3 regions of the Mesorhizobium sp. M1A.T.Ca.IN.004.03.1.1 genome follow, and region 1 is predicted to be linked to each of the others. Evidence: riboswitches for the same ligand, from Rfam matches in the RefSeq annotation. Region 1 holds a riboswitch; each other region holds the start of a gene.
What was found. A riboswitch is a leader RNA that binds a small molecule or an ion and turns the genes downstream of it on or off. The one in region 1 is predicted to bind thiamine pyrophosphate.

Region 2: another riboswitch for thiamine pyrophosphate. It lies ahead of thiC (phosphomethylpyrimidine synthase ThiC); the one in region 1 lies ahead of thiC (phosphomethylpyrimidine synthase ThiC).
Region 3: another riboswitch for thiamine pyrophosphate. It lies ahead of EOD29_RS29020 (multidrug effflux MFS transporter); the one in region 1 lies ahead of thiC (phosphomethylpyrimidine synthase ThiC).

Annotation. Positions count from the first base shown of each region.
Region 1 covers NZ_RZTV01000022.1:5,165-7,364, reverse strand. Annotated here, with positions in the region: gene thiC (phosphomethylpyrimidine synthase ThiC) at 1-1,317, opposite strand, end outside; TPP riboswitch at 1,421-1,537, opposite strand; gene EOD29_RS29595 (hypothetical protein) at 1,855-2,118, opposite strand.
Region 2 covers NZ_RZTV01000001.1:703,260-705,459, reverse strand. Annotated here, with positions in the region: gene thiC (phosphomethylpyrimidine synthase ThiC) at 1-968, opposite strand, end outside; TPP riboswitch at 1,080-1,192, opposite strand; gene EOD29_RS03310 (beta-galactosidase) at 1,475-2,200, opposite strand, start outside.
Region 3 covers NZ_RZTV01000018.1:12,104-14,303, reverse strand. Annotated here, with positions in the region: gene EOD29_RS29025 (hypothetical protein) at 1-457, shown strand, start outside; TPP riboswitch at 852-969, shown strand; gene EOD29_RS29020 (multidrug effflux MFS transporter) at 999-2,200, shown strand, end outside.

The sequences.
Region 1 (2,200 bases):
CGTCAGCGGCCCCAACGTGTAGAACGGCGCCTCACCGCACACTGCGAGCTGCTTGTCCATGTTCTGCTTGATCTTGTGCATGGGGACATGGCCCGGGCCTTCGATCATCACCTGGCAGTCCTTTGCCCAGGCAATCTTGGTGAGTTCTCCAAGTGTTTCCAGTTCGGCGAATTGCGCCGCGTCGTTCGCATCGGCGATTGAACCGGGACGAAGGCCGTCGCCGAGCGAGAAGGAGACGTCATAGGCTCTGGCGATGTCGCAGATCTCCTCGAAATGCTCGTAGAGGAAGCTCTCCCGGTGATGGTGCAGGCACCATTTGGCCATGATCGAGCCGCCGCGCGAGACGATGCCCGTGACCCGGTCGACGGTCAGCGGGATGTAGTGCAGCCGCACGCCGGCGTGGATGGTGAAATAGTCGACGCCTTGCTCGGCCTGCTCGATCAGCGTGTCGCGGTAGACCTCCCAGTTCAGATCCTCGGCGATGCCGTTGACCTTTTCCAGCGCCTGATAGAGCGGCACCGTACCGATCGGCACCGGCGCATTGCGCACGATCCAGTCGCGGATGTTGTGGATGTTGCGGCCGGTCGACAGGTCCATCACCGTGTCCGCGCCCCAGCGGATAGCCCAGACCATTTTTTCGACCTCTTCGGCCATCGACGATGTGACAGCCGAGTTACCGATGTTGGCGTTGATCTTGACCAGAAAATTGCGACCGATGATCATCGGCTCGCTCTCGGGATGATTGATGTTGGCGGGAATGATTGCGCGCCCGCGCGCCACCTCGTCGCGCACGAATTCGGGTGTGACGAAATCTGGGATCGCCGCGCCGAAGGCTTCGCCGTCGCGTTGCAGCTTGCCGCGCATCACCTCGCGGCCGAGATTCTCGCGGATGGCTACGAACTCCATTTCTGGCGTGATGATGCCGGCGCGCGCATAGGCAAGTTGGGTCACCGCCTTGCCCTGCTTGGCCTTGAGCGGCCGATTGCGTATCGGAAATTCCGGTGTCAGGCGCTCGCCGGTGGCGAATCCATTGTCTTCCGGCCGGACGTGGCGGCCGTCATAGGCTTCGACATCGCCACGCGCCGTGACCCATTCGTGGCGAAGCCGGGCAAGGCCTTTTTCGATGCTGGTTTCGACTGATGGATCGGTGTAGGGGCCGGACGGATCGTAGACGGTGACGGGCGGTTCGCCGGCCGTCGGATGGACGGAAATCTCGCGCATCGGCACCCTGATCTGCGGGTAGAGGACGCCGGGCTTGTGGATTTTCCGCGAGGCGGGCAGTGGTCCCGTCGATACGGCGGGGGTGAGGGCATTCATCGTGAGGCTCCTTTGCTCATGCATTGGAGACCCAGTTCTGTGCCGGAAGGATGAAAAGACGCTTCTGTAGACCTGCTGCAACAGGACCTCGGGCGTAAACTCCCGCAAAGCGCTTGCACCGTCCCTACGCCAGTATGAACTGGATCAGGTTCAACGGGTCACTGCGCCGCGAAAGCCAGCAGTATCTCAGCCCCTTGCCGGGACTCCCCTGGTGAATGCCTTAGGTTGAACGGGCTGACGCTATCTTGTCAAGCGCATTCGGGCGCCTTCGGCCGGTGGCGACGACCGGCGGCCAGCCGGGCGGAGAGCTCGCGCATGCATCGGGGACAAGTCACGCCCCGTAGACCGGGGCTGAATGGCCAAAGCCTCATTCGCTTCGTGAAGGATGGAGAAACTGTATTGGCCATGTGCGCGTATCGACCAAGTAGCTCAGGCGGTCACGGATGTGGTTATTCTGGTCGAAGGTGACGAACGGCCTTGGGGGTCACCTCCTTTAGGATTCAGAGGTTGGAAGACGGCTTCTCGCGATCACGGCCATCAGGAAATACCTGTCTTCGGCTCAACCTCGACATGGCGTCCGATCGACCGCAGATATACAGCTATCTCGTTCATGAGATGATCGCGTTCGCCGTAGATTTCAGCAATCCTACGCAGCTGTGGCTCGACGGCCCTCCGTTGCGCTGGCGTGAAATCAGCATCGCCAAAGACGTATCCCAAGTTGCCAATCGCGCAAATTTTGCAGCCGGCGTCCACAACTGCTTGTACGAATGCCGGAATGTCTTTTTCTTGCATGGTCTTCATGTCGAACCTCTCGTGAATGGCGTGCTTGCGCCCCAATCTGCCTTTTCAGCGTGTCCTCTGGGCGGCGCAAGCCCTGAGCGTG
Region 2 (2,200 bases), on a different contig from region 1:
CCGGTGACGCGGTCGACGGTCAGCGGGATATAGGGCAGGCGCACGCCGGCATGGATCGTGAAATAGTCCACGCCCTGCTCGGCCTGCTCGATGAGGGTGTCGCGGAACACCTCCCAGGTCAGTTCCTCGGCGACGCCGCCGACTTTCTCCAGCGCCTGGTAGATCGGCACCGTGCCGATCGGCACCGGCGAATTGCGCACGATCCATTCGCGGATGTTGTGGATGTTGCGCCCGGTCGAGAGGTCCATTACCGTATCGGCGCCCCAGCGGATCGCCCACACCATCTTCTCGACCTCTTCGGCCATCGACGAGGTGACGGCGGAGTTGCCGATATTGGCGTTGATCTTGACCAGAAAATTGCGGCCGATGATCATCGGCTCGCTTTCCGGGTGGTTGATGTTGGACGGGATGATGGCGCGGCCGCGCGCCACCTCGTCGCGCACGAATTCCGGCGTGACGAAGTCGGGGATCGCGGCGCCGAAGCTTTCGCCATCACGTTGAACTTTCGAACGCAACTGCTCACGGCCGAGGTTCTCGCGGATGGCGACGAACTCCATCTCAGGCGTGATGATGCCGGCGCGCGCATAGGCGAGCTGGGTGACGGCGCGGCCGCCGGCCGCGCGCAACGGTCTGTTGCGAACCGGGAATTCCGGCGTCAGGCGATCGGCTGAGACGAAGCCGTTGTCTTCCGGCTTGATCGTGCGGCCCTCGTAGCGCTCCACGTCTCTGCGCGCCTCGATCCATGCCTCGCGCAGCCGTGGCAAGCCACGCTCGATGTCGGTTTTCATCGCGGTGTCCGTGTAGGGACCGGACGAGTCATAGACCGTGACCGGCGGCTCGCCGGCGCTCGGGTGGACCGAGATCTCGCGCATCGGCACCCGCAGCTCCGGGTGGAGCTGACCGGGTTTGTGGACCTTCTTCGAAGCGGGCAATTCGCCGACGGTGACGGTCGGGGTGTGGGCATTCATGAGTGAGCCTCCTTGCTCGAGTGCACGGAGACCCAGTCCACGCGATGAGGAGGAAGTGACGCTTCGCTTAGGATGCGGGCACTGCCCGAATGCCGAAGCCGGATTGCCGACCCGCGAAGCCTCGCACCGTCCCTACGCCAGTATGAACTGGATCAGGTTCAACGGGTCACTGCGCGCTATTAGCAGTATCTCAGCCCCTTGCCGGGACTCCCCTGGTGAGGCGCCTAGGTTGGACGATGCGACGCTATCCTGTCAACTCGACTTCATGACTTCTCCAGCCTCGAACAAGCGACGAGAAGGGGCGCAGCCACGCAGCTTTGATCGAGCATCTCTTACATCGACGCCCATTGAGCCACGACCTTGCGCGCGTCGAGCTGGCAGTCGGGGCCCACTTGTCATCCGCCAAGGAAACGCTTTTGCGAATCCCTTGTGGCGGCGGATTGAAGAACGCATTTTTCGCCTCGAAGAGCATCTGCTCGGCGTCTACGGACGCTGGTTCGATTTGTTCAGGACCGAATTATTGCGCAGCCGTAAGGGTCGAGTTGCAGCGTTCCTTCAACGGCCTTGCCCGTCAGCAGGTCGAGGCCCTTTGGGACGTTGGGTACGATCACGGCGACTTCCGTGGTGTTCAGCACGAACATCAGCCGGCGGTCGTCGGCTTCCCTGACAGAGACCTCCACCCCGGCAGGCAGGTCGGGCAGCAAAGGCGCTATACCGGCTTTGGCCAGCACGACATCGACAAGCTTCTCCGTCAGTTGCGGCGTGAGATACGTGCCGACATAGACAACCCGACCTTGCCCAACCTTGCGGGCGGTAATTGCCGGAGAGCCGGCGGCGAAGCGGTTCGACCAGATGCCGAGCACCTCGGTGTCAGGCGCTACATCAAGCACCTCGTACAAATGCGCAGCCTGGAATTCTTCATTGCCAAGGGTGAACAGGTATTTGCGTTCCGCGGACGAGGCCGGGAGCGGCGGCGGTGCATAGGCGCCCATCGGAGCCGGACGAAACAGCGGAAACAGGCCGCTGGCGCCTTCGGGAACGACGCGGCCGAACTCCGCCACCCTGACGCCGCTCAGGGCTGCAAGGGCCTTGCCGGGCGCCTGCTCGCGAATGATGTGGTTGTTCTCGTCCCTCGTCCCGCTCAATGCCGATAGGATCAGCGTACCGCCGTTGCGGACGAATGTTTCAACAGCCTCGTTCCATTCATCCTTCCACATCACCCAATGCGGGAC
Region 3 (2,200 bases), on a different contig from region 1:
CATGGTCGACTATCCGTATGTGTGGAACCTGGCCGAGATGCACCGGCTCGGTAGCGTCACGCCGCATCATTTCTTTGCGGAGTTGGAACGCGCCGGTTCGCTGGAGCGGCTGGTTGACAAGATGAAGCGGTTGCCGTGGCGCGCACCAACGACACGCGAGCTGGCGCGCCTCGTGTGGCAAAAGGAGAGGGGCGAGAGCCCATGGCCTGCAATGAAGCGATCACGCGTTGCGATCGTGGAACCAAGCTGCCCGGTCGACCATCCGGATCGTGGCCTTCAATGCCAGCTCGCCTTGGAACCGGCCTTTCAGCAATTGGCTGAGCGGGCAGCGGAATCCGGCTGGACCGAGGACGAGATAGCCTACGCGCTCCTCGAGCTCGCCGGCGCGCGCCTCAAGAGCAACTCCGCCAATCGCGAGACTGAGAGGGCGATTGACCGGGCCAGGGCAACGAGATGAGCGGCACCTTCGAGAAGCTTCGCCTGACCCGATAGGAACGTCGCCGCGCCATCAGTTTGGCGGTGAAGGCTGACCCCGGCCGAGTCGGGCAGGCGAGCGGCAGTGCTGAAATAAGGGCGTGAGAATCCATGGTGATCTTGCGCATGGCGAACTCCTTCAAGTGACTTGTTTTCATCAGCCTAACCAGAGGTGCCACCCGGCCTGGGTTCTTGATACGGTGGCTGTGTCGAGACGCCAGGCGCCACCTCGCGGCTAAGCCCGCAAAGCGGACCTTTTTGTTGCAGTCGCAAAACGTGTCGAAGGTTTCGGGATATTTGCGACGAAAAAGCGGTCGTTGGCCATCAGCGCCCCGGCCAAATAAGGCGTGCTTGTTATTCAAGGTTAAGATAACCTGGCAGATACCGAGGGGTGCCCCGTCAAGGGGCTGAGATACTGTTGGCCGAAGGCAGCACAGTGACCCTTTGAACCTGATCCGGATCATGCCGGCGAAGGGACGGGTCTGACGCCTCTCTCCTTTGCCGGCCTCATACAAGTGGCCGCAATGACACCCGAAAAATCAACAACCACGGCCCGGCGTTCAGCGCTCACGCCTAAACTTTCGACGTTGACCCTCCTATGCGCCCTTTCGGTGCTGCCGTTGAACGTCTTTCTGCCATCACTGGCGAATATCGCGCAGGATTTCCGCGCCGATTACGCTCTCGTGAGCCTGTCACTAGCCGGTTACGCTATAGTGGCCGTCGCATTGGAACTGATCATGGGGCCGCTATCCGATCGGTTCGGGCGTCGGCCGATCGTCATGGTCAGTCTTGCCACGTTCACGATCGGGTCGATCGGCTGCGCCTTTGCATCCGATATTTGGACCTTTCTTGCGTTCCGTTTGCTCCAGGCGGCAATCACGTCCTGCTATCCAATTTCGATGGCGATTATCAGGGATACGGCCGGCAAAGAGCAGACGGCGAGCCGGATCGGTTATGCGACGATGATCTGGGCGCTGGCCCCGATGATCGGCCCAGCGCTTGGCGGTGTGGTGGATGAAGCCTTGGGCTGGCGGGCGATTTTCTGGGGTCTTGCCCTAGCCGGCATAGTGATGTTTGCCTTGTGCTGGTTCGAACTCGGTGAAACCAACAAAACCCGGTCGGGCAGCATCGTCCAGCAATTCCACGCCTATCCGGCGCTGTTCCGCGCACCCGGCTTTTGGGCCTACGCGCTGTGCATGGGGTTCTCGGTCGGTGCGGTCTACGCGTTTCTCGCTGGCGCTCCACTCGTTGCTGCAATATTCGACGTGTCATCGGCCTCGCTTGGCTTTTACATCGGCAGCATAACAGCGGGCTTCGTGTTCGGCAGCTTCCTGTCCGGACGTTACGCCGGCCGTTTCCCTCTGACCACCATGATGATAGTGGGGCGCATCGTCGCTTGTGCCGGCCCTGCGATTTGTCTGGTCCTGTTTTTCGCAGATGTCAGGCATGTGATTGCGCTATTCGTCCCTTGCATTCTGGTCGGCATCGGCAATGGCTTGACCATGCCGAGCGCCAATGCCGGCGCGCTCTCGGTGCGGCCGAACCTGGCTGGAAGCGCAGCCGGCTTGGCAGGCGCTATGACCCTTGCGGGTGGCGCAGCCCTTTCCTCGATCACAGGGGCCGTCCTGACGGAGGGCAACGCAACCTATGCGCTGTTCTCCATCATGCTTTTTTCCGCCGGGTGCGGGCTGTTGGCGGCTGTGCTCGCGGCGCTCCTGCCAGGCGA